Regions from separate parts of the Desulfobacula toluolica Tol2 genome, predicted to be linked through region 1. Evidence: predicted binding sites of a transcription regulator. Region 1 holds the regulator's gene; each other region holds the start of a gene.
The links. The regulator sigma-54, encoded in region 1, starts transcription at its own class of promoters, with help from an activator protein. The targets are predictions, from matches to a motif close to TNTGGCACANTTTCTGCTNT.
Positions count from the first base shown of each region.

Region 2: a site for sigma-54 is predicted at 1,184-1,203, ahead of TOL2_RS01425 (DVU0772 family protein). Genes of this name have one in related genera too.
Region 3: a site for sigma-54 is predicted at 2,504-2,523, ahead of TOL2_RS19355 (type I polyketide synthase). Genes of this name have one in related genera too.

Region 1 is NC_018645.1:2,561,816-2,572,884, reverse strand. It holds gene TOL2_RS11880 (AAA family ATPase) at 1-879, opposite strand, end outside; tRNA gene TOL2_RS11875 (tRNA-Leu) at 1,195-1,279, opposite strand; gene secG (preprotein translocase subunit SecG) at 1,298-1,585, opposite strand; gene tpiA (triose-phosphate isomerase) at 1,592-2,350, opposite strand; gene gap (type I glyceraldehyde-3-phosphate dehydrogenase) at 2,372-3,379, opposite strand; gene TOL2_RS11855 (PTS sugar transporter subunit IIA) at 3,429-3,842, opposite strand; gene rapZ (RNase adapter RapZ) at 3,839-4,717, opposite strand; gene TOL2_RS11845 (PTS sugar transporter subunit IIA) at 4,777-5,235, opposite strand; gene hpf (ribosome hibernation-promoting factor, HPF/YfiA family) at 5,244-5,798, opposite strand; gene rpoN (RNA polymerase factor sigma-54) at 5,811-7,253, opposite strand; gene lptB (LPS export ABC transporter ATP-binding protein) at 7,256-7,978, opposite strand; gene TOL2_RS11825 (LptA/OstA family protein) at 7,978-8,547, opposite strand; gene lptC (LPS export ABC transporter periplasmic protein LptC) at 8,507-9,085, opposite strand; gene TOL2_RS11815 (KdsC family phosphatase) at 9,082-9,597, opposite strand; gene kdsA (3-deoxy-8-phosphooctulonate synthase) at 9,603-10,415, opposite strand; gene TOL2_RS11805 (M23 family metallopeptidase) at 10,572-11,069, shown strand, end outside.
Region 2 is NC_018645.1:302,488-313,556, forward strand. It holds gene TOL2_RS01410 (FAD-dependent oxidoreductase) at 1-187, shown strand, start outside; gene TOL2_RS01415 (ferredoxin) at 249-440, shown strand; gene rbr (rubrerythrin) at 455-1,030, shown strand; gene TOL2_RS01425 (DVU0772 family protein) at 1,310-1,663, shown strand; gene proC (pyrroline-5-carboxylate reductase) at 1,758-2,615, opposite strand; gene TOL2_RS01435 (KamA family radical SAM protein) at 2,954-4,255, shown strand; gene TOL2_RS01440 (MarR family winged helix-turn-helix transcriptional regulator) at 4,432-4,920, shown strand; gene TOL2_RS01445 (YaiI/YqxD family protein) at 4,928-5,425, shown strand; gene TOL2_RS01450 (ammonium transporter) at 6,597-7,892, shown strand; gene TOL2_RS01460 (TIGR02757 family protein) at 8,644-9,369, shown strand; gene nifU (Fe-S cluster assembly protein NifU) at 9,561-10,124, shown strand; gene nifS (cysteine desulfurase NifS) at 10,135-11,069, shown strand, end outside.
Region 3 is NC_018645.1:4,240,311-4,251,379, reverse strand. It holds gene TOL2_RS19365 (acyltransferase) at 1-858, opposite strand, end outside; gene TOL2_RS19360 (sigma-54-dependent transcriptional regulator) at 867-2,351, opposite strand; gene TOL2_RS19355 (type I polyketide synthase) at 2,597-11,069, shown strand, end outside.

The DNA of each region.
Region 1 (11,069 bases):
CAGGTCATTGTCATTTTGAGATTTTACAAGCTTTGAACCAAACCCGATATTCTGTTTTGATAATCGTGTTCTGATGACATCGGAAAGTCCGCCAAACGCACCGCTGACAATAAAAAGAATATTTGAGGTGTTGACACGTCGCCGGCTTCTTTTCCCGGTTCTTTGATAGGCTTCCAATTCCTGCATCATGGAAACCGGATCATGGGGTACTTTCAGGTCAACATCGGTTTCTTCCATGGGTTTTAACAAAGCTCTTTGAACGCCTGTCCGTGATACTTGTGCCCCAATTACATTGGGACTGGCGGCAATTTTATCAATCTCGTCAATGTAAACAATGCCGCATTCGGCAAGCGCAATGTCATCATTGGCATCCTTGACCAGATCCCGGATTAAATCCTCTACATCCCCGCCAACATAACCGGTTTCAGAAAATTTTGTTGCATCTGCCTTTACAAAAGGCACCCCGATCTTTTTGGCAATCAGCTTGATCAGATATGTTTTTCCAATTCCAGTGGGACCTAACATTAAAATATTGGATTTTATATTACCGGTGATCTTTGACATCTCTTCTCCCGAAGTTTGGGAGTGTCTGATCCGGTTAAAGTGGGTGCATATCTTGGTTGCCAGAACGGATTTGGCTTTTGCCTGTCTTACGACATACTGGTCAAGATATGCAATAAGTTCCTCAGGTTTGATGTTAAAATTGATAAGGTTTTTTCTTCTGTTATCAGCCGGTTTTCCCGAAATAGGTTCCTGATGCGGAAGAACAGACGGGGAAATAATTTTAACATTGCCACCAAATTTTTTATTTAGAAACTCACCCAGTTCCTTTTCTATTTTTTTAGGATCTTGCGATCTAATGTTTTTTTTATCTGTCATAATAGTCTAATATAAACAAGGTTGAAAATAATTCAAGATGACTTGGGTTTCTTTAGTGTTTTTTCTTTAAAAAGCGCACATGGTTTTCCAGAAGATTGAAATACGACAACGCTAGGCAATTGTTTGGTTTTAAAGCCCATTGCCTTGCATCCATTCGGATGTTGCGGATTCCATGTGACATAGAAGAATTCACACTTAAGACAATTTCTTCTATAATTTTTTGACATGTAACACCTGAAGTTTGATAACTGATTTTAGATAAAATTTTAAAAAAAAAGCCGCGAACAACTATTGTTCGCGGCTTTTTATATTTTGTGGTGCCGAAGGGGAGATTTGAACTCCCACGGGTCGCCCCACACGCCCCTCAAGCGTGCGTGTCTACCAATTCCACCACTTCGGCATTTTTTATCCTAATATTTTATTCGGTCGTCTGTTCAACAGGTACTGTATTTCCCTTCATCACCGATGTCTCTGACTGATGGCCTGATAAATAAGCCAATGTCAGGGATGTTACCATAAAGATAATGGCAACGGCTGTTGTGATCTTAGTCAGGATGGTTGCAGGCCCTCCCGCGCCAAAAAGTGTCTGGCCGGCTCCGCCGCCAAGAGAAACTCCCATTTCCGCACCTTTTCCGCTTTGAAGCAATACAATCAGAATCAACAGGATGCAAACGCTAACATGTAATGTAACTACTAAAGTTGTCATAATTTATTAAATGTCATAATTTATAATGTTAATAAATATGTTTGCATCAAGGCTTGCTCCACCAACAAGAGCTCCGTCTACATCCTCAATACCCATTAACTCTTTTACATTCTCCGGTTTGACTGAACCACCATACACTATACGTGTTTGATCAGCAAAGTCCTTTGAAAATAATTTTTCAAGCAAAGAACGTAGGTACTGGTGAACTTTTTTAACCTGATCGACTGTGGCTGTCTTTCCAGTGCCAATAGCCCATACAGGTTCATAAGCAACAACTAAATCTTTTAGCTCATCAAGACCAAAGCCTTTTAACCCATCTGACACCTGTTTGTCAAGTGTCAAAAATGTTTTTTCTTTATTTCTTTGATTTTCCGATTCTCCAATACATAAAATCGGCTTCAGGCCGACTTCAATGGCAGCTTTAATTTTCTTGCATACCAAGGCATTGGTTTCACCGAAATACTGCCGTCTTTCGGAATGCCCGATTATGACATATTCCGCACCGGCAGCTTTTATCATATCTGCACTGACTTCACCGGTGAAAGCGCCTTGTTTTTCAAAATAAAGGTTTTGTGCCCCGATTTTTACCTTACTGCCTTCAAGGGATGCTGCAACCAGGGGCAGCGAAAGAAAGGTTGGTGCAATCATGACATCAATTTCTTGAACATTCGAACAAAGTTGTGTAAGTATCCTGGCTGTTTCTACAGCTTCCGGACCGGTTTTATACATTTTCCAGTTGCCGGCTATGAAAGGGGTTCTACTCATTATTTTGTGCCTCCGGATCAGTTATAAGGATTTTCCCACCATTACGGCCAGGTCAATCATTCTGTTGGAGTAACCAGCCTCATTATCATACCATGAATAAGTTTTTACCATGTTGCCGTTAATGACATCCGTACAACCGGCATCAACAATTGATGAAAGTGGATTTGAATTAAAATCAATTGAAACCAGGGGGATATTGCAATACCCCAATATGCCTTTAAGATGTTCTTTGGATGCTCTTTCCAAAGCCAGGTTTATATCTTCTTTTCCAAGGCCTGTTTTTTCAGTAATTACAACAAAATCCACCATGGAAACATTGGGGGTTGGTACACGTACAGACAAACCATTGAGCTTGCCGTCAAGTTCCGGAAGAACTAATGATACGGCTTTTGCAGCCCCGGTAGTTGTTGGAATCATTGAAAGGCCGGCAGCCCTTGCCCGTCTTAAATCTTTATGTGGAAAATCAAGAATACGCTGATCACCTGTGTACGAATGAATGGTTGTCATCATGCCTGAGATAATACCAAAGTTTTCAAGCAAAACCTTTGCAACCGGAGCAAGGCAATTGGTTGTACATGACGCATTTGAAATGATGTTATGGGATGCAGGATCATACATGTCATGGTTAACGCCCATCACGATTGTAATGTCAGGATTGCTTGCAGGCGCAGAAATGATAACTTTTTTAGCTCCTCCTACAAAATGTTTGGAAGCACCGTCACGATCTCGGAAAAACCCTGTGCATTCGCAGACAATATCCACATTTGTATCTTTCCATGGAATTTGTCCAGGATCTTTAAAGGACGTAACTTTGGTTGTTTTATTGTCAACAATAATTGAATCTTTGTTTGCATAAACCTTGGTTTTCAAGGCACCATGAACAGAGTCATATTCAAGCAGATGGGCTGTGGTTTTTGTGTCTGTAAGATCATTGACAGCCGTCACCTCCACATCTGGATTATTTAACGCTGCACGAAAGACCATCCTGCCGATTCTGCCAAATCCATTAATTCCTAATTTGATAGTCATTTTTCGTTCTCCTTTAAAATACCTGCTAAAAATATGGATAAGAAAAAAATTATGCCCTTTTTGTTCCCTTTAAAATCTCGCTGGCAAGGGATATGCTTTTTTTCCCATGTTCTATAAGGGATGAGGTTAATTTTTCCATATCCATCTTGGATCTTGATTTGACTGCTTTTAAGAGAATAGGAAGATTGACACCGGAAATGACTTCCACCCGTCCTTCTTCCAGGAAAGCATAACTTAAGTTTGAAGGCGTTCCTCCAAACATATCCGTAAAAATAATAACGCCATTGTCTGTTATGACTTTTGAAATTCCTTTTTTAATTTTTTTTCTTAAGCTATCCGGATCTTCAAGGATATTAATGGAAACGGAAAACAGGTTGTCCTGTTTGCTTCCTAAAATAAATTCAACAGTTTCAACAAGTGAACTTCCTAAATTTGCATGGGTGACTAAAAGTATGCCTGTCATGTTTCCTTTATGTCCCGGTCAATGTCTCTGTGGATCAGACCGGGATTAAGTCTTTTTTTAATTAAATGTTCATAAATACTTCTTGCAATGGCCACGCTTCTATGTCTGCCGCCTGTACATCCAACGGCAATCGTGAGATATGCCTTGTTTTCCATCTTGTATAAAGGAATTAAGTAATCAAGCAGGTTTAAATATTTTTCAAGAAAAATCCGGGTTTCATTTTGTGATAATACAAAATGTTTAACCGCTTCGGACTCTCCATCCTGGCTTTTAAGTTCCTTTATAAAATAGGGATTGGCCAAAAACCTCATGTCCATAACAAGATCGGCATCATTGGGAATCCCATATTTAAATCCAAATGAAATAATATTTATTTTTGTCAGACTGATGGATTTGTCCCCATCATGAATAAGGTCAAGGATTTGAGATTTCAGCTGATGAACATTCAAATGGGTCGTATCAATAATATGATGTGCCGTTTTTTTGATGGGTGCCATCATTCTTTTTTCCAGTTGAATATTGTCCAAAAGACTTTTTTCATTTGTCAGGGGATGTTGCCGCCTGGTTTGGCTGAATCTTTGTAACAGTTTGTTCTCAGCGGCTTCAAGGAATATGATCCGGGGTGTCATACTCAAATGATCCTCAATTGAGGCAATGCCTTGTGCATAATTTGATATGAAATTTTTACTTCTCATATCCATCACAAACGCCAGTCCCTTGATTTCAGGACTCTCTTTTAACGGCAGGTCCAGAAATTTAGGCAAAAGTTCTATGGGCATATTGTCGACACAATAAAACGAAGCATCTTCAAATGCTTGAACAGCCGTTGTTTTTCCGGACCCGGAAAGGCCGGTTATGATATAAAACTTTTGCATTTTACTTGATTATGACCTTCAGGTTGCTTGTTACCTTTAAATTATGTGTGACCCAAAGGTTAAAAGTCTTCATCCTGCTCCATAATGATATTGTAAATCTCATCAACGGATTCTGCGGTTAGCAGTCTTTGTTTAAAATGATCCATTTTTAAAAGTTTGGAAATCTGGGCCAATACTTTAAGATGATCACCGGTAGAGTTTTGTGTTGTCAATAACAGGAAAAAAATATGGACGGGTTTATTGTCAAGGGATTCATATTCAATCCCTTTTGGACTGAGTCCGAAACCGACAATAATTGATCCGACCGAATCAAGTTTTCCATGGGGAATTGCAATGCCGCCACCAATACCAGTGCTGCCTAACTGCTCTCTTTCCATGAGAACAGTGGCAATATCTTTGGCTGATGCATCTGTTGTTTGTGAAACTGCTGAGGCAAGTTCATCAATAGCCCCTTTTTTGTCACTGGCATTAAGGTTTGCAATAATAGAGTTTTTATTAAGAAGCCGGCTGATTCTCATTTAATGAATTATCCTATGGGCTGGATTAATCCCAGCTTACCGTTATTGTGTTTGTATAGAACATTGAGTTGCTCTGTCCTGGCATTGTTGAAAACAAAAAAAGATTGCTTTCCGGAATCTAATTCAATCACTGCGTCCTCAATATCCATGGGTTTAGTATCAACTGTTTCAATAATTATCGTGTCTACCATCTGGTCTGTCATAGGGTTGTCAAATGATTCTGCAGATAAATTCAATTGAGCAGATTCATTTTTAATGCTCTGTTTATTTCTTGACAGATGCTGTTTGACTTTTTCTTTGTGTTTTTTAATTTGGGGTTTTATTTTATCCATCAGTGCATCAATAGAGGAATACATACTTTCGGAATCTTCTTTGGCATGAATTTTTAATTTGTCGCAAGTAAGTGTGATTTCAGCTATATGTCTGATTTTTTCAACAGACAGCACAACATGTGCTTCAGCCGGGCTGTCCAGCATTTTATCAAATTTATCAAGTTTTTTTTGAACATAAGATTTTAAGGCAACAGATGTGTCAATTTTTTTAAAGGTAACGGTTGTTTGCATAAAAAAACCTCCTTAAAGCTGTTTGCGTTTATTAGAAGGAAGTATGTTCAGTACTTTCCTGTATTTAGCGACCGTTCTTCTGGCAATCTGGATATTTGAGCTTTGAAGAATGCTGGCTATTTTTTCATCACTTAAAGTACTTTCAGGGTTTTCGTTTTCTATAAGAAGTCTTATTCTTTCTTTTACACTTGCAGATGCCATGGATTCTCCGCCGGTTCGCTCGATTGAAGAGTTAAAAAAGTATTTTAACTCAAAAAGTCCCTGGGGGGTATAGGCATATTTATTGGTTGTCACCCGACTGATTGTTGATTCATGCATCTCAATATCTTCTGCTATATCTTTTAGAATCAGTGGTTTTAAATATGCAATCCCTTTTTCAAAAAATTCATTTTGAAATTTTAGAATGCTTTCCATTACAAGGTATATTGTTTTTTGACGCTGATGTATGCTTTTTATCAGCCAAGATGCAGACTGCATTTTTTCATTGAGGTAATTTTTTGTATCTTTTGATATTTTATGGCCGTTGGCAATGGCATTTTTATAAAATCTGTTGATTTTAAGCTTGGGAAGCCCATCATCATTCATTACAATTTTAAAACCATCCTCATGCTTATAGACATAGATATCAGGCGTGATATATGCAGGTTCTTCAGTGGAAAATTTTCGACCGGGTTTAGGTTCAAGATATTGAATGATTTTTACGGCTGCCCTGACATCATCAAGGGATATCTTCAATGCTTTGGCAATTTTTTTGCTGTTTCTGTTTTCAAGATTTTTCAGGTGGTTGTTTATGATTTCAGTTATGATGGGATTATCAATACCCAGTTGATGAACTTGAATCAGCAAGGTCTCACGAAGGTTTCTGGCACAAATACCGGGCGGATCAAAGGTCTGAAGTACTGAAAGCAGATCTTCAACAACTTCTATTTCAACACCGGAAGTCTCGGCAATTTCTTCAATATCACTGCAAAGATAGCCGTCCCTGTTCAGGTTCCCGATAATCATATGACCGATTTTTTCTTTTTCTTCACTGAGTCCATGGAGCATTAACTGCCACTGAAGATGGGCTTGCAGTGTCTTTTTTTCAGAAGTAAAAGCTTCATAATTCGGAGCCTCTGTATTTTCCGATTCCGTATAGACTCTTCCTGTAGAATTATATTCATTAATATAATTTTCCCAGTCTGTGTCAGACCTTACTTTTTCTTCAATGGTGACTTCTTTTAAAGGGGCCTCTTTTTCAGAGGAGGGGATTTCATTTTCCAGGGCAGTAATATTATTGTCAGATGGCTCTTCTGTACCGGCCTCTTCAAGAGCAGGGTTTTGTTCCATTTCCTGTTGAATCATCTCGGCAAGCTCAAGGCGCGACAGCTGGAGCAACTTGATAGCCTGCTGAAGTTGAGGCGTCATGACCAGTTGCTGAGTTAAGATTAAACTTTGTTGTAATCCAAGTTCCATAATTATAGTTTAAAATTTTCTCCCAAATAGATTTTTTTAGCTAATTTGCTTGAAATGATTTTATCAGGATTCCCCGATTCAATAACCTTGCCCCGGTTCATAATATATGCATTGTCACAAACTCCCAAGGTCTCTCTTACATTATGATCCGATATTAAAACGCCGATTCCTTTTTTAGTCAACTGATAAATTATTTGCTGGATATCAATGACCGCCAAAGGATCAATCCCTGCAAAAGGTTCATCCAGAAGTATAAACAATGGGTTTGTGGCAAGGACTCTTGAAATTTCAAGCCGCCGTCTTTCTCCTCCTGAAAGGGAACCGGCTTTTTGCCCGGCAAGATTTATAATGCCAAGCTCTTTCATCAGGCCCATGGTTTTTTGTTCAATATCAATGCCGTTTTGGGGCAACACTTCAAGTATGGCAGCAATATTTTGTTTTACCGTCAGCTTTTTAAAAATGCTTGATTCCTGAGGAAGATATCCGATTCCCTTTCTTGCTCTTATATACATTGGATATTGCGTAATATCATCATTATCAATCAAAACTTCACCCTGATCGGGTTTGACCAATCCAACCGACATGTAAAATGTAGTTGTTTTGCCCGCTCCGTTTGGCCCTAAAAGACCTGTTACTTCGCCTTGTTTCACTTTAAGGCTGACATGATCCACAACTTTTTTGCCGTTATAGATTTTTACAAGATTTTTTAATGCAAGTTGTGTCATTATTGTTTTTCAGTGATATTATCTTCAGGATTAAAAAGCGCTTCAACTCTTTTTTTACCGTCACTTTCCACGAGTACTTTATCTTGATTTCTGAAAAGAGTAATCTTTGTTCCGGTAACAAAACTTGAGCCTGTTATTAATTTAGGAGATTTGCCGGTTAGAACCAATATCCCTTCTTTGGTTGTATAGACAGCTTTGTCAGCAAATGCCTTTCGTTCTCCGGCAATGTATTTGACGTTTCCGGTCGAAATGATTTCTTTGATATTGTTTTGAGCATCCTTGTTTTTATTGTCATTCATAAAGTAAATTTGAATGGAATCAGCAAAAACAATAAAATCCGCTCTTGTGACTTTGACGTTACCGATAAATTCAATCATTGAGGTGTCTTTTTGTGCAATCATTTTATCGGATTCAACGCGAATAGGAGCTTCTTTGAAAGTATTTTGCGTTTGGGAGTGGGCAATTTTTATTTGCAATAGCCCTGTAAAGCAAAAAATAAAAAAAGGCACAAAAAAAAGGCATGTTGATTTATTGAATAACAAATTTTTCACTGAAATTTCCTTTAACATGCCCATTTAAAATTATCATATTATTATTGAGTTCCGTTTTCATTGAATCTGCTTCAATAAAGGAATTTTCCTTTTCAAGCCTCACGTGAGTGTTGGAATAGATTATATGTTCTTTTTTGTTATAATGCAACTTATCAGTTCTCAGGACAGAAGTTTCATAGGTTACAACCGCATTATCGGAAAATGTCATGTCATGCGTCTTTGTCTGGAGGATGCCTTCTTGAGATGTCAGGTGAACTTTTTTATTGTCTTTTGTGAAAAAAAAGACTGAAACGTCAGTTAGAACAGCCTTGTTTTCATTTTTTAGGAGAGTTGCAGAGCCAGCTTTCAGCTCCCACTCCTTTATCCCGTTTTTCTTTGAAATCTGCTTTAAAAAGTTCAGTTTCAAAGCGGCTTTGGAGTCTATTTTAATATCGTTAATTTGCGGTGGGGTGGAAAGCAGTTTGTCAAAATAAAAAAAGCCGCTGATGATGACAATCATTAAAATCAACAGGCCTATCAAAGGATAGGTCAGTTTGTGTTTTGAAACGTATATCATAACAGGTATTGATTAAGGATGATGTCCCATAATCCCTTTGCTTTCAAGATGTTGTCACAAATTTCTCTGACAGCTCCCCGGCCTCCTTTTTGGATTGTAATAATATCTGAATGCTTTTTTACCTCTTCTGGTGCTTCGGGGACACAAAAAGAAAGTCCCACTCTTTTCATGACGGGAAGATCAATCAGATCGTCTCCGACAAACGCTATTTTTTCAAGTGCTGTTCCTGTTAGGGCAGTGATGCTGTCAAGGGCTTTTGATTTATCCTTGATACCGTCAAACAACAAGGTTATCCCAAGATTTTCACACCGGTATTCCAAGGCCTTTGATTTGCGGCCGGTGATGATGCCGACGCCAATTCCTGCATCCATAAGCAGTCGCAGCCCTAGGCCGTCTCGTGAATGAAAACTTTTTATCTGTTCTCCCGAGTCTGAATAGGTTATGCTTCCGTCTGTTAATACCCCGTCCACATCCAGCAGCAAAAGATCAATATTGGCAAGCTTGGTTTTCATATGTATTATCCCACTGCTTGTTTGATTGCCACAAGGGTGGATAAAAGATTTTTCATATCGTTTAACGGCATGGAATTGGGTCCGTCGCACAGGGCTTTGTCGGGTTCCGGATGGGTTTCAATAAACAATCCGTTTGCGCCTGCTGCTATGGCTGCCTTTGATAAAGTAGGGACAAATTGCCTTTCTCCGGCAGAAGAATCTGTGGCACCTCCGGGAAGTTGAACACTATGTGTCGCATCAAAGACAACCGGTACGCCTAAATTTTTGATAATCGGTATGGATCTAAAGTCCACAACAAGATTATTATAACCGAATGAGGAGCCTCTTTCTGTAATACAAATATGGGTATTTTTGGATTCTTTTGCCTTGTTGATAATATTATTACAGTCAAGAGGAGATAAAAACTGTCCTTTTTTTATGTTGACCGGTTTGCCTGTATTGCAGGCTGCCATGATTAAATCAGTCTGTCTGCACAAAAATGCCGGTATTTGGATAATATCCAGAACCTTTGCCGCTTTTTGAGCCTGGTCAGGCAAATGAATATCTGAAATAACCATAATATCCAGATCTTTTTTGATTTTTTCAAGAATGGTTAATCCTTCATTAAAGCCAGGGCCCCTGAAAGAGTGAACGGAAGTACGGTTTGCTTTGTCAAAGGATGCCTTGAAAATAAAGGGAATATCAAGTTGTTCCGTGATTTTTTTTAAATGTTTTGCAATACGGTAAGTGATTTCATGGCTTTCTATCACACAAGGACCGGCAATGAGAAAAAATCCCGGGTCTGGTCTATCGACTAAATTGAAAAAAAAATTGTCCATAATTGTGTCCTGAATAAAAGGTTTTGGAGCCAAATTATATTTTGAGGTCAAAAAAGTCAAGAATGGAAAATTGCTTGATAAGTTCGACCATAGCTGCTATTTTACTGTAAATTTATTTATTCACACACTAACCTCCTGAAAAGATAGGTATTATTGATGAAAAGATTTGTCTTTTTTGTTCTGTTTTTTGTTGTTTTTATTCCCATTGTCTGGGTGCTTGTTCATAAATTTGAAAGCAAAAAACCAATTGTCGATATTACAATACCGTCTATATACTTGAAAAAATCCTATGAAATGTCACTGAACATTACAGATCGTCAAACAGGTCTGCGCAAGATTATGGTATCCATAATGCAGCAGGGTAAAGAAAAGGTTTTGCTGGACAAGCAATATGCTTCTTCAACTTTTTTAGGGTTGTTTCCTGAAGTGAAGAAGACGCAAGAGACTTTTACCATACCTGTTTTGTTCTGGAAATATGGTATGACAGATGGTGAAGCAGTTATCCGGATAATGGTTTCTGACTATTCATGGCGAGGCTGGAACAAGGGTAATGTTTTTTATGTCGAAAAAAAGGTCGTTATTGATTCAAAACCTCCCAAAGTGAGGGTCTTAACGAAACGTCACAATGTTGAACGTGGCGGTTCCGGTCTTGTT
Region 2 (11,069 bases), 2.3 Mb from region 1:
TGTGATTTCCGAGTTTGTATTGGCAATGAAGCATGGAATAGGATTGAATAAAATTCTTGGGACCATCCATATTTATCCTACCATGGCAGAAGCCAACAAGTATGCAGCAGGTTTATGGAAGAAAACCCATGCACCTAAAAAATTACTTGCATGGGTCGCAAAATACCACGCCTGGGTGCGCAAGTAAGGTGTGGGTTGTTAAGTTAAGGTTAAGTTAAATTAATTTTTTAAAAGGAGGAAAATTTAAGATGAAAGTAACCATTACAAAACAGTGCATGGGTGACAGAAACTGTAACGATCTTTGTCCTGAAGTTTTTGAATATGATGAAGATCAATTAAAATCTACGATTAAAATAGATGATATTCCAAAACATCTTGAAGAGATCGTTCGCCGTGCAGCAGATGAATGCGGTGCAGATGCCATTATTATTGAAGAATAAAAAAGAAGGTGCCCATGGTTAAATTCAGGGAAAGTCAGACAGCAATTAATCTTCATACCTCTTTTGCAGCAGAGACCCAGGCAAGAACACGGTATGATTTTTTTGCAAACAAAGCCCGGGATGAAGGGTATATCCAGATAGCAAAGATATTTGATGAAACAGCGAATCAGGAATTTGAACATGCCCTGCGGTTTTTTAAATTTTTTAACGGGGGTGAGCTTGAGATCAAATGGACCTTTCCCACCGGTGTTATCAAGGATACATATGCCAATCTTCTTTCAGCGGCAGCATTGGAAAAGTATGTCAGTGAGGATATGTATGCCAAATTTGCTAAAATTGCTGAAGATGAAGGCTTTGAAAGGGCAAAAGATACGTTTGTTAATATTATTGTTGCTGAAAAGCATCATGAAAAGCTCTACCTTGAACTGGCCGGGAATATTGCAACGGACAGGGTGATTAAAAAAGACGACGAAAGAGTCTGGCGTTGCCTGAGCTGTGGATATATTCACACTGGAAAAGCAGCACCCAGAAAATGCCCTGCCTGTGTAAAACCGGCAGGCTTTTTTGAGTTGCTGTGTGAAAACTGGTAAACTGCTAAGCTGTAACCAACACACTTGGTGATACGTTTTTGTATCACCAAGTGTGTCTCATTTTTTGTGCCAATTATTTTATATCTTTGATTTCCTATTCTCGCCAATGGTTATAATTCCTGTGTTTAAAGCCGTCTTATGATTCTGTCGTGTGCAGGCACGAAATTTGCTATTAACTATATTATGTTGTTGTAGTATGTCGAATTGGTTTTATAAAAGTGATTTTATAAAAGTAGTCCTGAAACAGTGGATTAACTAAAACACTAATTGGAGGCGACGATGAGTCTTAATGATATAAAAAAAAATTATGATCTGATCAATTCCGTAGACTGGGACATGACACCGGAAGAGGCCATTGCGCTTCATCTTGAGTGGGGGCCGTTAAGATCACAGGCCTATTATAATTCACGGGACAATAGTAATGAAACCGTCTATTTCGTCATTAATACATGGAAAAAAATACCGATTTTAACCTTGGTCAGACGGCGGGGGTTTGATTCCGAAGAACTGGGAACTTTCAAGCTGCCCCAAAATCTTGAAAAAGAATTTATGAATGGAATCGGCAAGTATAAGGGGGTATATGCGGTTGATGGAAATGTAAGGGATTGGCTCAAAAAGGAGCTTGACGTTTAAGCAGTTATTATAATACTTGTCTTGGAGTTTTTAATTGCAAAAAAAGTTCGGGACAAAAACACCATATAAGATGTGTTTTTGTCCCGAATGATTTTCAGCAGTCTTTTTTATTGTTTTTTATAAATTCTTTTACCATCATATCTCCCAGCTCTTTTGACCTTTTTGCAGCAGCTTCCACAGCATTGATCATGGTGGTTCTAAGCCCTCCCTGCTCCAGGGTGTGTATGCCCACAACGGCTGTGCCGCCGGGAGATAAAACCCTGTCTTTGAGTTGCCCCGGGTGTTCTTTGGATTCAAGCAGGAGCTTTGCAGCCCCAAGCACTGTCTGAGTCGATAAGAACAGGGAATCTTTTCTTGATAATCCCATTTTGACACCAGCGTCTGCCATGGCATCAACAATTGTAAAAATATAGGCAGGGCCGCTGCCGCTTAATCCTGTAAAAGCATCCATGAGGATGTTTTCCTGGATAAAGACGGTTTTTCCGACAGAATCAAAAATAGCCCGTGCAAGTGCTATGTCTTCTTTTGTGGCGTATTCACCGGCGGCAATTGCAGTGGCGCTCTCTTTGACAAAGGCGCAGATATTGGGCATGACCCGGATCAGCCGAAGTTCCTTTTTAAGCCCTGATGCAATGGCGGCCAATGGAACACCGGCGGCAATGGAAATGATCAGTTTTGATGTGTCAAGAGCGGATGCGGTCTCTTTTAAGACCAATCCTAAAATCTGAGGTTTTGTGGCATAGACGATGATTTCAGACTTTTTTACCACTTCAATATTGTCCGTGGTTGTTACGACCTTGTATTTTGTTTGGAGTTCTTTTAAACGGTCTTCTGCAACGTCTGAACATATAATATTTTCAGGTTTTGCTGCCTTGGAAAGAACTAAGCCGCTGATTAATGCTTCGCCCATATTCCCGCTTCCGATAAATCCTATTTTTTTTTCCTGCAGCATAATGACTGTACTCCTTCATATGATTGATTAAAAATGAAACTTTTATAATAAGATGTTAAAAACAATATAGTCAAGATAAATTGTGTTGATTTTCAATTCGCAATGCAATTGGAAAAGTTAAATTTTTTTGCCATTTAAGAATTGAATCGTGAATGTGTGTGTTAAAGAATGATTTGTGTAGGAATGATAATTTGCCGTTAAAATTTTTATATCAGCTTATAATGCTTTTAATTTAAAGATAAGATGTTTTTTGAAAAGCATTGACTCCAAATTAATTTGTTGGCATAATAGTTTAAATTACTTTGGATACAATCTAAATAATAGGGAGATTTTCTTTTATGCAATATAGGCCCTATACACTCAAGAATTATCAAAAGATTTCAAAATTGAAATCTTTGCCTGAAACGGCTTCATTTGATATGAATGTCGTTGGCAGGGTTTTGCCCTTTAAAACGAATAATTATGTGGTTGATGAACTCATTGATTGGGATAACTATGACAAGGACCCATTGTTTGCCATTAATTTTCCTCAAAAAAGGCTGCTGGAGCCGGAACATTTCGAACTTGTCTCAGGATTGTTAGAATCCGGTGCAGACACGGGTACAATTGATAGGACAGTCGATGAAATCCGGCAGGGACTTAATCCCCACCCGGCAGGTCAGCTTGATTTTAACGTCCCGGTGCTTGCCGGAAATAAAGTCAGTGGAATCCAGCACAAATACAAGGAAACCATGCTTGTGTTTCCGGCCCAGGGTCAGACATGTCATGCTTATTGTACCTTTTGTTTCAGGTGGCCACAGTTTACCGGAATGAGTGGGCATAAAATAGCATTGAAACAGTCGGACATTTTTATTGAATACCTGAAACATCATCCTGAAATCACGGATGTCCTTTTCACCGGCGGTGACCCCATGACTATGAGTGCAGGCAGGCTGGAGGTTTATATTAATGCTTTGCTTGAATCAGGGCCTTCCAATCTCAGAACAATCCGGATCGGGACCAAATCGCTTTCTTACTGGCCTTACCGGTATCTGACGGATAATGATTCTGAAAAAATACTGGAACTTTTCAGAAAAATTACTGATTCCGGTCTTCATCTTTCCATAATGGCGCATATTAATCATTACAGGGAGATGTCCACCGATGCTTTTCGTGAGGCGGTAAAACGCATCCAACAGACAGGTGCCGTTATAAGATCCCAGTCGCCGGTTCTAAAAAATGTAAATGACTCATCTGATATCTGGGAAAAAATGTGGATTGATCAGGTGAATCTTGGAATCATCCCCTATTATATGTTTATTCCCAGGGATACCGGATCTCACATATTTTTTTCCATCCCTTTGATCAAGGCATATGACATTTTCAGAAAGGCGTTCAGTCGTGTGAGCGGTCTTGCAAGAACTGTAAGGGGGCCTAGTATGTCAGCACTTCCCGGAAAGATTAAAATCGATGGCATACCTGATATTAACGGTAAAAAGTACATTGCAATGTCTTTGATACAGGGCAGGTCTCCTGACTGGGTGAAAAAACCGTTTTTTGCTGAATATGATGAAAATGCCTGCTGGATTAATGAATTAAAACCGGCTTTTGGAGAAACATCTTTCTTTTTTGAGCGTGATGAATTCAAATCAGTTGATTAGGGTGATTTGAATAACTGCCTGCAGAAGTTTGTATGAGGAATCATCATCCTCAATGATTGCATTAAGCTGAGCTGATCTCCTTGAAGTATAAAAAGTTGTTGCTTTTAAGATGATTATCAATCAAATAAGAGAAAAAGTGTCAATTTAAAAGGATGGAAAAAAATAAGGATATAAAATTGGATCAGCTTAAAAATATACGTTGCAGGGAACTTCTGGTTTTATTAAGAAAAATTACACAGGCAATTGACATGCATTCAAAACGCCTGGACAAAAATTTTGGTTTGACTGGTCCTCAGCTGATCATTCTTCAAGAATTGTTAAACGGAGAAATGGCTGTTTCCGAACTGGCACGAAAGGTCAGTTTGAGTCAGGGAACCGTAACCGATATCATACACAGACTGGAAAAAAAGTCTTTGATCATCAAAAGGCGCAGTGATCTGGATAAACGTTGTGTTATGATTACGCTCTCTGAAAAATGTCGACATATCCTTGATCTTGCACCTCCACCTCTTCAGGAAACATTTGCGGATTCTTTTACACATTTGGAGGAATGGGAACAATTGATGATCTTAAGTTCCATGAACAGAATTGTGGACATGATGTCTGCTGAAAAAATCAAATCCTCTTCTATTATTGCCTCTGTTCCTGTAAAGATTTCTTCATGAAAATTTTATGTCAACCCCATTCATTTCAGCTTGGGGTGAATTGATGGGGCATAGAAGGATATGGGTTGATGCAGATGCATGCCCTGTGGTGATAAAAAATATTTTGTTTAAAGCCGCCCAGCGGGTTGGAATTTTTTTGACACTTGTTGCAAATCAGCAGATGTATATTCCACGTTCAAAATGGATTACACTGATTCAAGTGGTGCCGGGATTTGATGAAGCAGACAATGAAATCGTAAACAGGGTATGCCCTGACGACATTGTAATTACAAGTGATATCCCTTTGGCAGCCAAGGTATTGGAAAAAAGAGGGCACGCACTTAATCCACGGGGAGAGTTGTATTCCAAGGATACCATTCGTGGAGTTCTTTTGATGAGAGATTTCAAAGAGACTCTTCGATCAAGTGGTATTGAAACTGGTGGCCCACCAGCACTCACTCAGAAAAATCGTAACATTTTTGCTGCAAACCTGGATAAACTATTGCTAAAAACAATCTGTTCCTGAGCCAAATGGTACATCTTAACCAGCCTGGATGAGTTTATCGCCTGATAAATTTTTTATACTTTTCTTGATAAAAAGTAAACGCCTAAACACCTGGACAAAAGTTCCCTCCTTTATATAACAATGAATTTTCCTGATTGAAAGGCCGTCTTCAAAGCTGGGATCGGAAAAAATTTTAGTATAGGTGCTTATTGGTTAATAATTTTTCTGGATATCGACACACCACTAAGCTACAAGATAATATCTTATTGATAAAAAAATAATTGAGGAATTAACTCTTGATGATATTCGGCTCATCTTGACCGGAACGTCATTAAGTATTTGTAGTCACCAATATCAGCAGTTTTGTCTGTTTTGTATCAATCTGTAATTATTTCAGTCATAAACACTGCCGTTGTTATATCATGGATTTTGGACGATTGGTACATCATCAAGCATATTTGTATTTATCGACCACCTGTAATTTTTAAACCTAAAATACCAGACTGATATAAACAATCTGGGGTATTGACAAAAGAAACAACTCATATCGATCTTATGCAGAATGTTGGACATAATAATGAAATAATACAATATGGGAATATTTCTGGATGCTGCATGATACAGCAAAAATATATGAATAATTTTAAGATATTGTATTCTCATCTATTTGCCATATTTGTGGATGATAATTCTTTAAATCCACTTAAAAAACTTATGACTCACGAGAGATCAAACAGGATACGGAACTGTTTGCCAAACATTGGTTTTTCTATGTTACAAATCCATCAGGCTGGATATCCTGATTCCCTGTCCTGATATCATTCCCGGTGATATTCCTTGTACCATCAAAGGTTAGCTCTTGCAGTTTTCTACAAATATGTTGTTTTTCATCCCGCCATAAGCCAGGCAAGGTTTTTTTGTTCTTAATTATCAAATTTAAAATAGAGTCAAAAAGAAATATAACATTTTTGTATGTATATTTGAGTATGAAAAATTCAAATTCGTAATAAATTTGATAATTAACTGAGAGCTTTTGCTCTTCTTAAATATAAAACATCAAATTTATCGTATGGTTTCAGAATGTTATAAACTATGTCATATTCTTTGAACGCTTCCTGGCACAGGGTTTGCTCTATGCAATAAAAGACACAAGCTGAAAAGAAAATATGATTTTAAAGAGAGGATCGTTATCATGTTGGGAAAAAAAATACTGATGTCTTCAGGGGGAGTACTTTTAACAGCGACTCGTGCCTTTGCAGAAGCAGGAGTCATTGATACGGGAGATACTGCCTGGGTCACCATATCAACCGCCCTGGTCATGATGATGACTCCGGCAGGCCTGGCTTTGTTTTATGGCGGTATGTCACGGTATAAAAACATGCTGAATACCATTGCCATGATTCTGGTTGCCTATTGTCTTGCCAGTATTGTCTGGGTTGGGTGGGGATACTCCCTTGCTTTTGGTGAGGGCTCAACCCTTTTTATCGGCAATCTGCAATATTTTTTTTTGAGCGGTATTGATATTCATTCCGTATCCGGGACCATCCCCACTCTTATTTTTGTGTTGTTCCAGATGACTTTTGCCTGTATTGGTGTTGCCATTATCCTGGGATCCGTGGTCGACAGGATGAAATTTTCTTCATGGATTGTATTTACTATTTTATGGGTGACCTTTGTATATACACCGGTTTGCAACTGGGCCTGGGGTGGCGGATGGATGCATAAGATCGGTGCCCTTGATTTTGCCGGCGGCAATGTTGTCCACATCAACGCGGGTGTTTCAGGGCTGGTGCTGGCCATGTTTCTCGGGAAGCGAAACGGGTATGGAAAAGAATCCATGATTCCGTCCAGCGTCAGTTTTACTGCCCTTGGCGCTGGCTTGTTATGGTTTGGATGGTTTGGATTTAATGCCGGCAGCGCACTGGCAGCAGACGGCATTGCTGCTTCTGCATTCCTGGTCACCAATACCGCTGCTGCCATGGGTGGGCTGGCCTGGTTGTTTGTTGAATGGAAACACAGCAAAAAACCAACCCTTCTGGGGCTTGCATCCGGTGCCATCGCGGGTCTTGTGGGTATAACCCCTGCTGCAGGCTTTGTCACTTTGGCAGGGGCCCTGGTAATCGGGGCTGTTGCAGGCATCATCGGTTTTTTCGGCGTTGCCGTACTCAAGCAGAAGTTGGGATATGATGATTCTCTTGACGCCTTTGGCATACACGGCCTGTGCGGGATGTGGGGAGCTATGGCCACGGGGCTTTTTGCATCCCCTTCCATCACTGAAGGGGCGGCAGGCCTGTTTTACGGCAATCCGGGACAGGTTTGGATTCAGTTTTTGTCCATTGTAGGCACCATTGCTTTCAGTGCAACGGCCACTCTTATCGTGGTGCTGGTAACCCGGATGCTGACCAACGGACTGAGGGTGGACAGGGAGGAAGAATTTGCCGGACTTGACAATGCCCTTCACGGCGAACGTGCATTTGAAATAGAATAGATACAAAATTTCAGGCATCCCGCCTCTTGTATTACTCCCTTTTTATCTTACATGGGCGGTTCCGGCTTTGTTAATAAGTCGGAACCGCTGCAAAAAAAAATTACGGTCTCGCCTGTGAACTAAACATTCATTCTTAAGAAAGTGTCCTTGCAGTTGCCAGCCTGGGTGATCTGTACCCTGCCGCGCCAGGTATACTGAAATGCATTCCGAATAAGGTTGCCCGTCACAATTCGGGCCTGTGAACCTGGGAACTGAATAATGAAGGATTCCGTATCAAGATCAACCTCAACATTCTTATCTCTGATTTTTGTTGTTTCAAGCTTATCCATGTTATGGGGGTAAGGAGCGGCAGATAAACTTTTTTTGAAATCAAAAGCTCATAATTAAAAAGATTGATTGATTTAATAAACCAAAGACGTATGATGATGTTTAGTTAAAAAATATTTTTATATGAAAGTTTTCAAAGATTCATACAGAGATTTTCGATCTTTGTTGTGGGCAAACATGGATGAAAGACCAAGTCTGCTCGTGGCGGTTTATATGAAAGAACTTTTAACCTGCTGAAATTAAGTGTCTTTCATTATTTGTTGTGGCAGAGTGATCTGCCATGGCCGTTATTGCGGTCGTCAAGCACGAAAAAAAACAGTGGATCATCTTGTATTTCGGGTACTCTTGATGCGGTAAAAGGAGAGTTTATATTTTAAAGGACAGACTTGAATGTATTTATTCTCAATATAATAAAAGGCAATATGTGGACCCTGATCCGCTTTTGTTTTTGTATGATTATCCTGAAAAGAAAAACCGGGAAATAGCGGGGTTCATTGCCGCCTGTTTTGCCTATGGCCGGGTTGATCAGATCATGAAAACCGTGGGCCATATTCTTGGAAAGCTTGGGCCTGATCCTTTTACATACCTGATGACCCGGACAAAAAAAGATATGGCGAATGAGTTTAAAGGGTTTCGATACAGATTTGCAAATGAGTCCCATCTGGTTCACCTGTTATGGGGGATCAGGACGGTTTTAAAGAAGTTTTCATCTCTTGAAAATTGTTTTTATGAGGGAACTGAATCTACTGATGAAAACGTTTTACCAGGGCTTGTCTTTTTGTTTGAGCAGATGAATCAGCATAATAAAACGGGTCATCTCCTGGCAGATCCGAAAAAGAAAAGTGCATGCAAACGAAGCAATCTGTTTTTGAGGTGGATGGTCAGAAAAGATCAGGTTGATCCTGGCGGATGGGATAAAATAAGCCCTTCTATCTTGATTGTACCTCTGGATACCCATATGTATAAAACAGGGCTTATGCTTGAGTTTACACAAAGAAAGAGTATGGATTTGAAAACAGCCCTTGAAATCACACAGGGGTTTAGAACTGTTTTAAGGCAAGATCCGGTTAAATATGATTTTTGCCTGACCCGGTTTGGTATCAGGAAAGGGATGAGCATGGAACATTTGAAAAAGGCTGTCTGCGGGTGAAAGATAAAAGAGCTGCAATGTGTGGTATAAGGTGTTGCTCCATCTGATTTGACAACCTGTGGCTGCCGGGTGGAATGGTAGATAAAAAAGATTTTCACTTTATTGACATTCTACCACTTTGTAGTATTTTAAACCTTAGATATTTAAATGACAAATTTAATCCGGTTAAAATTCGATGAAGGAGACGGTTTATGTGGGATTATACAGATAAGGTTAAGGATCATTTTTTAAAGCCCAGGAATGTGGGTGAACTGGAAGGGGCCAATGCCGTTGGTGAAACAGGGTCCTTGAGTTGCGGTGATGCATTGAAGCTGTTTTTAAAAGTTGATGAGAATGAGAAAATTGTTGATGCAACTTTTATGACTTTCGGATGTGCAAGCGCTGTTGCTTCTTCCTCGGCTTTGACCGAGATCATTAAGGGAATGACCCTTGATGAGGCTTCAAAAATTACCAATGACGATATTTCAGATTATCTTGGCGGTCTGCCAAAGGAAAAAATGCATTGTTCGGTCATGGGACAGTCAGCTTTGAAAAAAGCCATTGCCGATTACAGGGGAATTCAGATTCTGGAGAAACCGGGTGAGATGGTTTGTGAATGCTTTGATGTTACGGATCTGGAGATTATTGAGGCTGTCAAGGCAAACAGCCTTGAAACCACCGAAGATGTGACCGACTACCTGAAAGCCGGAGGCGGATGCGGCCAGTGCCTGGAAAGGATTGAAGAAATTATTGAATCTGTTAAAGCCAAAGGATAATTTATCGAAAATGAGAATTGTATATACGGATAACAATGCCACAACAAAAGTTGCAGATGAAGTTATAGAAGAAATGCTTCCCTATTTTGGGCAATTTTATGGCAACCCGTCTTCCATGCATACCTTTGGGGACCAGGTTGATAAAAAAATAAAACAGGCAAGGCAGCGTGTGGCAAATTTTATCAATGCCGATCCAAATGAAATTATTTTTACAAGCTGCGGAACAGAGAGTGATAATTGTGCTATTTATTCAGCCCTTAATGCTTTTCCTGAAAAAAAGCATATCATTACCTCCAATGTGGAGCATCCCGCTATTAATAAGCTTTATCAGCATCTTCAAAAGAAAAAAGGGTATGAAGTTACTTTTGTTCCGGTGGATAAAAAAGGCCTCCTGAATCTGGATCTTTTGTACGACAGCCTGTCCGACAACACAGCAATTGTTTCGTTAATGTGGGCAAATAATGAAACAGGGGTGTTGTTCCCCATTGAGGATATCGCTAAAAAAGTCAATAAAAAGGGTATTTTGTTTCATACGGATGCGGTTCAGGCAGGCGGCAAGGTTCCCATTGATGTGAAACAGGTGGGTGTGGATATGTTGTCTCTTTCCGGGCATAAAATTCATGCACCCAAAGGGATCGGCGTGCTGTATGTGAAAAAGGGAGTAAAGTTTTCACCTTTTTTGATCGGCGGACACCAGGAAGAGGGACGCCGGGGAGGCACGGAAAATACAGTATCCATTATCGGGCTTGGAAGGGCTTGTGAACTTGCCACAGAGCATTTGCCTGTTATGAATACAAGGGTCAGGGAACTGCGCGATTATCTTCAGACCCGGCTGCTTGAAAAAATTCCCTGTTCATCGGTTAACGGGGATCTGGATCTTAGACTGCCCAACACCTTGTCCATAGGATTTGATGCAGTGGAAGGAGAATCCATTCTGCTTTTGCT
Region 3 (11,069 bases), 1.7 Mb from region 1:
TTTTTTTTGCCATAATGAATTCAACCACATGAAAAACTGATCCTTATACTTAGTGTCATTAAAATAATCCCCGGTCGGAAAATCGGTTAAGGGGATAACTTCAAAATCAATAATTATTTTATTGACCCTGCCTGAAATATAGTCCCAGAATGTTGGAATCTCATCCGGATAGACAATTGTGACATCAATGATTTTATGAAAATAGTCTCCCATAGAGCCTAAAACAAAGGCTATTCCACCGGCTTTTGGATTTAAAAGATGCGTAAAATGATTGTCTGGGGCTCCTTTTTTCCGGGGAGTGAGTCGGGTTCCTTCAACAAAATTGATGATGGAGATTGGCGTGTGTTTGAATTTTTCACAGGCCTTTTTTGTCCTTTCAAGATCTTTGCCTTTCAGGTGGGGTTTTTTTGTTAATTGTTTTTTTGAATACCGTTTCATGAATGGAAAATCCAAAGCCCACCAGGCCAGCCCTAAAAACGGGACCCAGATCAGTTCCTGTTTTAAGAAAAATTTCAGCATGGGGATTTTTTTGTTCAAAATGGTCTGCAATGCTAAAATGTCAACCCAGGACTGGTGGTTGGAAATAACAAGATACCATTCTTTTTTTTTCAGGTTTCCAAGCCCCCTGATATCCCAGTTTATTTTGCAAAACAGTTTTGAGTTGAATGAATTAATATCTATCCAGAGGTTGGCAATGGATATCAGTATGTTGTCAATAATAACAACAACACAATAAACCGGGATAAAAAATTTAAACAACGCCAGCAAAATCAATGGAGGTGTCAAGCAGACGGTGTTTAATGTATACAGTATCAGGGATAAAATGCCTTTGAGTGAGTGGGGTAAAAAATAGAGCATAAATTTTTTCAATCTCTTTTAAAATTTATAATATGTTTTTTTATGGTTCGTCTGTCCAGTCCTGTCAGCTTTGCCACCTTTTCATAGGTGCCGAATTTTTCATACAAGAGCCTGCAATATCCTGATACCAGTAACGGAACAGAGATGTTAAGGTTTGAAATTCCCTGTATCAGTTCCTGGGTAAGTGACCCGGCTTCTTTGTCATCTTTTTGTTTGCCTCGATAGTCCCGCCGCAACAAAACGCTTCTAACGCATTGCTCAAGTTCCCGTACATTTCCAGGCCATTGATAATTCTTTCCAAGCCGTCGGTCAATAATTCTTTTGACTTTTAGAATTAATTTTTCAGAACGGGTGCCGGTCATTTTTTGTATTGTGAAATCAAGCAGGTCATCGAGTTCGGAAGGTTTTTCTCTGATCCTGATACTCAGAGGCGGGACTTCAATGATATCAGAACACAGCCGGTAATAAAAATCGTCCCTGAACACCTTGCCGTCAAGAATATCCTTTTTGGGCCTGTTGGTCGCTGCAATGACCCGTCCGTTGAATCTTGATGTTTCATGGGTTCCCACAGGGGAAAAAGTTCTTTCCTGGAGAACCCGTAATAATTTGATCTGAACATGGTTGGGGATCTCACCTATTTCATCCAGAAGAATGGAACCATGGGGGCTGCACCGGTCAAACACGCCCTGGTAATCCTCCATTGCACCTGTAAAGGCACCTTTTGTGTGGCCGAATAATTCAGACTCCAGCAGGGTTTCAGGATACTGGGAAAGGTTAAGCGAAGAAAAAGCCCGGGTAAAGCTCTGGGCAAAACATTGTTTTTTCTCATCAAAGGGGATATATCCGCTTCTTCCAATGGCCTTGGCAGCCGTACCCTTTCCCGTGCCGGTTTCCCCTAAAAGCAGGGTGGAAAAATCCTCCATTTTGTTCCATAAGAATTTGTTGTAAAGATCTATATTATAAGTGAAAACATTGTACCATAAATGTTTTTTCAGTGTTTTCATGCACGGGCTGCTGCCCACAAGGGAGTTGGAAATAAAATAAAAAGCCCGTCTGAGCTGGTAGGACAGGGCAAAATAATGGAAAACGCTTTTGTCGTCAAATCCTTTTTTATGGAGCATTTCCATGGCTTTTGGGGCAAACGGAACCTTGACCGGGATGTCCTGAGCTTTGATTTGATCCTTTATCAGCTGATCAAACTCATCTCTGAATTTGTGAAAGATATCAAACAAAAATACAATTGTAATGATCTCCTTGTCCTGGCCTTGAAACGCATTGATGTCTGCACGGCCCTGGCTTTCAAGAGTTTTTATCCGGTGGTCCACTTCATTTATGCACAGGTCTTTGCTTTCTCTTCGTGAGGCCGAAGGAAAATGGCCTGCAATTTTAATATCAAGCTTTTCTCTCAAATCGCTGAAAGGATTTGCAAAAGCGGCATTATAGACTGTTCTGAAAAAATGGTGTTCTTCTGAACTGAGTTTTGCTTTTTTCACTCGGTTCTCCATAAAAGAGTATTTTTTGATAATGTGCAATTTTGTACATGTCATATGCATAGAATGCAAGTTAAAAATCGTCATGTGAAAGCCGTAAAAAAGATATAGTAAAAAAAACTGTATATTTTCAATATGTTGTATGTTTGATTTGTGTTGGCACAATATTTGTATTATAAGGCGGCGCAATGTGATTTCCATGGTAGTGCCGTGGAAATAAAAAACAAAAAAATTATGGAGAAACACTTATGATTAGAAGAATACTGAATTCAAGACTTCCTTTGATGGTTTATAATCCGGTAAAGGTATTTGATATAAAGTATTTTATAGAAATTTTCAACGCTGGCGCTCTTCCGGTATTTGATACGGAATTTATACCCCATGATGAGATCCTTCAAAACGCCAGGTTGCTTTCCAGAGAAAAATTAAGTTTTGGTATTCGACTTTCAAATCATGACACAGACCTGATCGAAAAAATCAAACATCTGCAGATGGTGAATCTTGATCTATTAGTTTGTCCTCTTTCAAAAGATGATACACCTGCGGATTTCAGCAATTTTGCAGACACTAAAATTGTTCTTGAAATAAAAGATATTAATATCAACGATAAGATTAAATCAGTTGATCCCCATGCCCTTGTCCTGAAAGGAAATGAAGCCGGTGGAATGGTGTCAAAATATTCTTCTTTTATCTTGATGCAGTGGTATTTGAAAAACAGCGGACTGCCCCTGTTCATTCATGGCGGTGTGGGAAAGTATACGGCAGCAGGCATGTTTGCCGCCGGTGTCTCAGGTCTTGTCATGGACAGCCAGTTTCTCATGACCGATGAAGCCCCGGTATCGGATAATTTTAAAAAGCTTCTGGGAATGGTGGATGAAAGTGATTCCACCGATATTACGGTTGACGGCAGCGATATTTACAGGGTGTTTGCAAAACTGGGAACTAAAATTGTTAAAGACCTGAAACTCAAAGCAGTTGAATTTGCTGATGATCCACAGGGAAGAAAAAAACTGTATGAATTGATCGAAGATAATATGACTGCATTTGACAAAACAGATGTCCAGTTTATCCAGTCTCTTTTTTATCTGGGCCAGGACGGTATATTTGCAAAAGACTTTATAAAAGAGTCAAGTTGTCTGGGTGATATTATTTCAAGCTTATTTAAAACCATTGGTGAAAATTTAAATTTTATTGATGAGTTTGACCCTGTAAAACCAGACTCTGCATTTGCCGAAGCCCAAGGAACGAAATTTCCGCTGATCCAGGGACCCATGGCAAATATTTCCGACAGTTCTGATTTTGCAAACAAGGTTCTTGAACAGGGGGCTTTGCCGTTTTTTGCAGTGGGAAGTCTTCCTGAACAGCTGGCAGATGATATGCTCAAAGACGGTGCCCGAAAAGTGGATAATTTCGGTGCAGGGCTTGTGGGTATTGAAGCCTTTAATCCTTCTGTAAAACAGCACTTGGATATGGTGAAAAAGTATAAGGTTCCCTATGCATTGTTTGCCGGCGGGATTCCCTCCCAAGTGGCGGAACTTGAAAAAGCAGGCACCAAAACTTATCTTCACACTCCTTCAATTTCCATGATGGAAAATGCTTTGAAAAGCGGGTGCAAACGGTTTATCTTTGAAGGCGGGGAAGCCGGTGGCCATGTGGGAACCCTTTCCAGCATGGTGCTGTGGGAAGCTGCCATTGCCGCTTTGATCAATAAAGAATATGATTTGTCAGATCTGTACCTGGTATTTGCCGGTGGTATTTCCACCTGCTTTGCCTCTTTTTTTGTTTCAGGGTTTGCCTCTTTTCTTGCAGCCAAAGGGGCTAAAATCGGTATCCAGGTGGGAACCGCCTATCTTTTTGCCGATGAAATCGTGGAAACCAAATGCATTAAGCCGCAATACAGGGATATTATTCTCAAAGAAAACGAAACCATGCTGATCGGCAAAAGCCTGGGATTGGCCTCCAGGACCGCTCCAACAGAATTTGCAAGGATGATGGTGGAAAATGAAGCCCGGATGATCAAGGACAAAGAGAGTCTTGAGATTAGAAAAAGAGCTTTTGAAAAAAGAAACATCGGCTCATTGCTCATTGGTGCCAAAGGATTTATCCCGGATTTTAAAAATCCAGGCCCCGAGCATTACACATGGTTTGAGGATGATGAACACAAGGAAAAAGGCAATTTTCTTGTGGGGGACAGCCTGGCCTTTTTTGACCGGCCCGTTACCATCAAACAGATCCATGACAAATATTTTGAAGCCAAATCAACCCTTTATCAAAACGTCAATTTTCTTGAAATTTTTTCAAGCCGTAAAAACAAAATCAACGATGAGATCGCCGTTGTGGGTATAGGGTGTACACTGCCGCATGCACATGACCCTGAAAGCCTGTGGGAGAATATTCTGAGCAAAAAATATTCCATCAGCCGGATGCCCGAGGAAAGATTTGACCATGACCTTTACTATGACCCGGACAGAAGTGCTGAAGACAAGACATACACAACCCTTGCCGGGCATATAGATGATTTTGAGTTTGACCTGGAACGGTTCGGGTATGCCGAAGAAAAGGCAAAAAAATTGTCCCGCAGCCAGCAAATGGTTTTGCAGACCGCATACAAAGCAGTTGAAAATGCCGGACTCCTGGGCGAAAATAACCAGCTTATATGTGATGACCCTTCAAGGACTGCTGTTATTGTTGCCACCTGCCTTTCCAATGAACTGGGAAACAACCTTCAACTCAAGTACTGGTATCCGGAACTGGTTTCCATGATTGAAAAAACAGATGAATACCAGGTCTTAAGTGATGAAGAAAAACTCAGCGTAAAGCAGACCCTGCTGGAAGGTATGGAAGGTGAAAATCCAGGATATGATCCGGTTCACGGCATGCTTTTAAACATTGAAGCCTCACGGATTGCCCGCCACCTGGGTATCAGGGGTGTAAACTACATTGTTGATGCAGCCTGTGCCTCTTCTGTGACCGCCCTTGATGCCGGAATCGGTGAATTGTTATGCGGTGACCATGATCAGGTCATTGTGGGTGGGGTCAATACCCATCTGGCTCCGGAATCCTTTATCGGGTTTGCAAAAATGGGAACCTTGTCCAGCGTCGGGTCATATCCTTTTGATGAGCGGGCAAGCGGGTTTATCCTGGGTGAGGGCTCGGTTATTTTTGTTTTAAAAAGAATGAAAGATGCCATCCGGGACAAAAATCGTATTTTCGGGGTTATCAATTCCATTGGGTCCAGTTCCGACGGCAAAGGAAAAGCCATTGCCGCACCAAATCCGGCGGGTCAGGTATTGAGTGTACAGCGCTGTTTTGAAAATATAAGACCCGGCATTAAACCTGAAGATATCGGATTTATTGAAGCACACGGAACATCCACGACGATTGGTGACCAGGCAGAGCTTGAGACTTTGAATTCAGTCTATAAAAATGCAGGTGCCGGTATCAGTTCCATTAAATCCCAGATCGGACATCTTTTGGGGTGTGCCGGTTCAGCAGGTATTTTAAAGGCATTATTAACGGTCAACAAAGGTATGCTGCCGCCCAACGGGCAATTTGAAACTCTTTCTAAAAATCATAATTTAGAAGAATCTTCCCTGTTTATTGTAAAAGACGCCAAAGAATGGTCTTCTGACGGCAAAACATCCAGGAAAGCTGCGGTTTCGTCTTATGGGTTTGGGGGGATTAATTACCACATTGTGGTTGAGCAGATGACACAGAATTACAAGTCGGTTCCCCGGGATATTTTTACGGATACAGCCTATGATTTTAATGATGACCGCATTGTGGTTGCAGGCCTTGGAGTGTTTCTTCCGGGTGCAAAAAACACCGAAGAGTTCTGGGAAAAGCTTGAATCAGGAAAAAAACAATTGTCCGATATCCCGGCTTCTCATTTTGATAATGATGCGTATTCAAGCCTTGATAAAAAATCTCCCTTTTGGCTTCCCAAAGTCAATGCAGGTGTGGTCAAAGATTATAAATTCAACAACCTGAAATACCGGATGCCGCCCATGATGGTCAAATCCATTGAAAGGGGTCAGATTTTCGGACTTGAGGCAGCCAACGAAGCACTTGAAAGTTCAGGCCTTCTGGGTCAGTTAAGCGCTGCCAACAAGGTTGGTACCATCCTGGGCACCATTGCAGGAGAGCGGCAGAGCAAAAATATTATCCGGGTTCGAAAACACTTTGTCGGCAATCTGCTTAAAAATTGTTCCAAGATTGACTCTGATTCCTGCACACGTCTTTCCGAACAACTTGTGGAATCTATCCGCAACGCCTTTCCCGAGAACAACGAGGATACCACTCCGGGTTTGTTGTCCAACATCATTTCCGGCAGGATTGCCAATTATTTCGGTTTAAACGGTGCCAATTATGTGATTGACGCATCCTGTGCCTCGTCCTTTATTGCCATGAGAAATGCCGCCCGGAACCTGAAACACAAAGATCTTGATTTTGTTCTTGCAGGCGGAGTCGACTGCAACCTGTACCCGGCTGTCCTCATGGCGTTCAAGCGTCTTGGACTGTTGTCGGAAGGGGACTGCAACTTTTTTGATTCAAGGGCTGACGGTTATGTGATGGGTGAGGGTGCAGCCATTCATTTGATGACCACTTATAAGAAAGCACGGGAATATGATATGCAGATCCTGGGTGAGATCAATGATTGTGCAGTGCGCTCAAGCGTGCCGGATCACCTGCTTTCGCCTTCGGAAAAAACATTTGTCTCCACTATCAATGAAACCTATCATAAAAGCGGCATCAGAAAGCAGGATATCCAGCATCTGGATCTGTTTGCATTTTCCAATATTTTTGGGGATATCGTTGAAAAACAGGTGGTTGAAAATTGTTTTGATCATGAAATGCATTGTGGAAATGTCAAGCCTCAGTTCGGGTATTTCAAGGCTGCCAATCCAGCAGTTGCCATGGCAAAATTGATGCTTATGAACCATAAGGGAAAAATTTTGCCTGACTTTAATTATGAGTCTGAACATTCCATTTTAAATGACAGTAAAATTTTAAAACCTGCGGACCGGATAAAGGTCAGGCCAAAGGGACAGCCCTTCAGGTTTGCGTCCAATGTCAACGGCATTGGCGGCAACCACTGCCATATGATCATGAGTACTCTGCCTGCTGTGCTTGAAAAAGAACAGCCGGTAATTGAAGCCCAATTCAAGGCAGCATCCGGGGATGATATCGTATTAATTGATCATGCCTATTCAGCGGACAACAGGGGTCAAAAATTGAGAATGGTGGCTCTTCTTTCAGGTCAGGGCGCACAGAGAAGCCGTATGATGAAAGAGCTTTTTGAAAAAGATGCCCACATCAGAATGGTGATGGAAAAAGGCGAAAGAATTTTTGTTGAACAACGGGGATATTCCCTGCTGGACATGATGTTTGGCACGGATGATGCCATTAATTCAACACAGAATACCCAGCCTGCTGTGTTCCTGTCGTCTGCTGCTGTTTACAGCCGTTTGTCCCAGGAGGGGTTTTCTCCGGATTACTTTATCGGTCACAGTGTGGGAGAATACACAGCACTGTTCTGCAGCGGCATGCTCGGGTTTGAAGATGCCATGCGCCTGATCATCAAACGCTCGGATCTCATGTATGATTCCACTCTCAAGGTTCCTGGAAAAATTATGGTGGTGTTTAAAAATGAAAAAGAGACAGAGCATTTGATCAGAAAATCTTTTGTTTCCAATATTTATATCACCAATAAAAACAGTGAAAAACAGACGGCTGTCTCGGGCAAGGCCGAAGAGATTGAAAAATTCTGTGCTTTTTTGACACAGCAGGAGGTTTTTTACAAAAAACTGAATTTGACCGGTGCTTTCCATACCCCGTTGCTGAAAGATGCTTCGGATAAGTTAAGAGCCTATCTGGACACCATTACCTTTAATGAGACAAGATTTGGAAGAATTATCTCCAACACCATTGCCGGACCATATCCGGAAAGACGGGCCGAGGTCAAAGACCTTTTAGCCAGACAGATTATTTCGCCAGTTGAATTTATCAAATCCATTGAACATGTGTATGCATCCGGCAGAACCCATTTTATAGAGATCGGGCCTTCACGGCTGCTGGTGAATCTCTTGAAAAACATCAATATCGGGGAATATGATACTGCCGTATCCGTGGATGCCAAAGTAGGCGAGGTGAAATCATTTGATGCCTGTAGAAAATACCTGGCAGACTGCAACAGCATTTTTGAGGTAAAATCTGTGCAGGCAGTTGAACCAAAATTTACCGGAAAACCCAAAGAGGAGCTGCCTCAAATAGAGATGTCTGAAGATTTTGAATCCTTTAAGCTGAATAACAGCAAATTGGTTGATCAGATCCTTTTCAAGGAATATCAGCGCCAGCAGCGTGAAAACGCCATTGAGGCCATTGAAAGATATAATTTTAATACCAACAGAATTGTGATTTCAGGGGTTTCAGTGGGCCTTCCAGGCAAAACAAGACGGGTTTTTGCAAGTGATAATTTTGATGCCATTTTAAACGGTGAAAATTTTATTGATTCTCTTACAATTGAAGAACAGGAAAAAATAACAGACAAGAATATCATCAAGCTCTACAAACAGCCTGATGGTAATGCCAGGTTTGTCCAGATCACCAAAACCGAAGATGTTATTCATCTGGCCGGACAATTGGGCTATTTTGATCTGACTGATGAATACGGTATTAAAGAACAATACGATATCACCATGGGTATGGGTATTGCCGCCGGAATCGAGGCGTTAAAAGATGCAAACATACCTTTGGTGATGCAGTATAAAAAGGTGAAAGACGGCAAGACAATGATTCCCAACGGCTTTGCTTTGCCTGAAGATATGCAGGAAGAAACCGGTGTGATCATTACCTCTTTATGGCCCAATGGGGAAACCCTGATGTCGGAGATGGAGAAATATTTTTATGAAAAATTATTTCTCAAACCCTATGAAGAGTTTGAAAATATCTATTATTTTCTCATGGAGAAAATCAAGGATCTGGAGATTAAAGAACGCCTTACAGACTGGTTTTTCAAGGCAAAAGCAAGAAAACGTTCGGATTTTGACACCTACAAGTTTGACCGTAATTTTCTTGCCAATGCCTGTCCATTAGGATCAGCTCATCTGGCCCAGATCATCAAGGCCAAGGGACCTAATACGCTGGTCAGTTCCGCCTGTGCTTCCACCACACTTGCCATCGGCATAGCCGAAGACTGGATCAGGGTCGGTCGATGCAAGCGTGTGCTTGTGGTGGGCGGTGAAAACGCAACTTCCACCAATCAGAACCAGTGGGTGGGATCAGGCTTTCTGGCTCTTGGAGCAGCCACCATTAAAAAACGTGTGTCCGAAGCTGCCAAACCCTTTGATGAAGACCGGAACGGAACCATTCTGGGTTCGGGCGCAGTTGGCCTGGTAATTGAAAGTGAAACCTGTGCAAAAAAAAGAGGTATGAACGGCCAGTGCGAGATCCTGGGCACTCATATTGCCAATTCCGCTTATCACACCTATAATATTGATGTTCCCCATATGTCCCACGAGATGGATAAATTCATCACAAAAGTGGAACAGCAAAACGGCATGCGCAAAAAAGATTATGCCGACAAATTATTGTTTATGTCTCATGAAACATATACGCCTGCAAGGGGAGGAAGTGCTGATGCAGAAGTCACTGCCCTTGAGACAACATTTGCCGAACACCTGAACAGTATCTGCATATCCAACACAAAGGGGTTTACCGGCCATACTCTGGGTGCTGCCGTGGAAGACGTTGTCCTGGTTAAAGCTCTGCAAAAAAGAAAAGCTCCTCCCATTGCCAACCTGAAAAAAATTCCCGAGCATTTTAAGAAACTCAGTTTTTCAGGCCAGGACAAGATTGATTCTGAATATGGCCTGCACCTGGCTGCAGGGTTTGGTTCCCATTTTGCTTTTATGTTTGTCAAACGGGTGGAGGAAAATGCTGTTAAAGGCAATGACCGATACCAGGCCTGGTTACAAAAGATCACCGGATCGGAAAATCCCGAGCTGAAGATTATTGACAATACCTTGTGTGCCGTGGCAGGAGGAGAAGCTTTGCCTTCGTTAACCAAGAAAACAAGAAAAGTTGAAAGCCCAGGAATCCAGGCTGTTCCTGCCAAGCCGACCATAGCTGTCCCGGCTGCGGTTGTGGCACAGACAGCAGCACAGATTGATGCAAATCCTGTTGCCGTACCAGGCCAGGCTGCCATTTTTACAGCAATTAAAACAATTATTGCCGAGCAGACCGGATACACGGTAGATATGCTGGAAAAGGATCTGGACCTTGAAGCAGACCTTGGAATTGATACTGTAAAACAAGTTGAGATCTTTGGAAATATTGCTTCGCGTTTTGGATTTTCAGTACCTGATGATTTAAAGCTTCGGGATCTGAACACTATCGACAAGCTGGGAGAGTATGTTGAGACAAGAGCTGGTATGTCTGCGGCAAATTCGGCTGCGGTGACACCGGATGTGATTCAGTCTGATCTTGTTAAATCGGATACGGTCAAATCAGAATCCAGACCGTTACAAAACGCAAAAGTTCCCTCCAATGCGGTTGCCATGATCAGAGACGTGATTGCCGAACAGACCGGGTATACGGTTGACATGCTGGAAGATGATCTGGATCTGGAGGCAGACCTCGGCATTGATACGGTAAAGCAGGTTGAAATTTTTGCAAAGATTTCATCCACGTTTGGATTTTCAGTGCCGGATGATTTAAAGC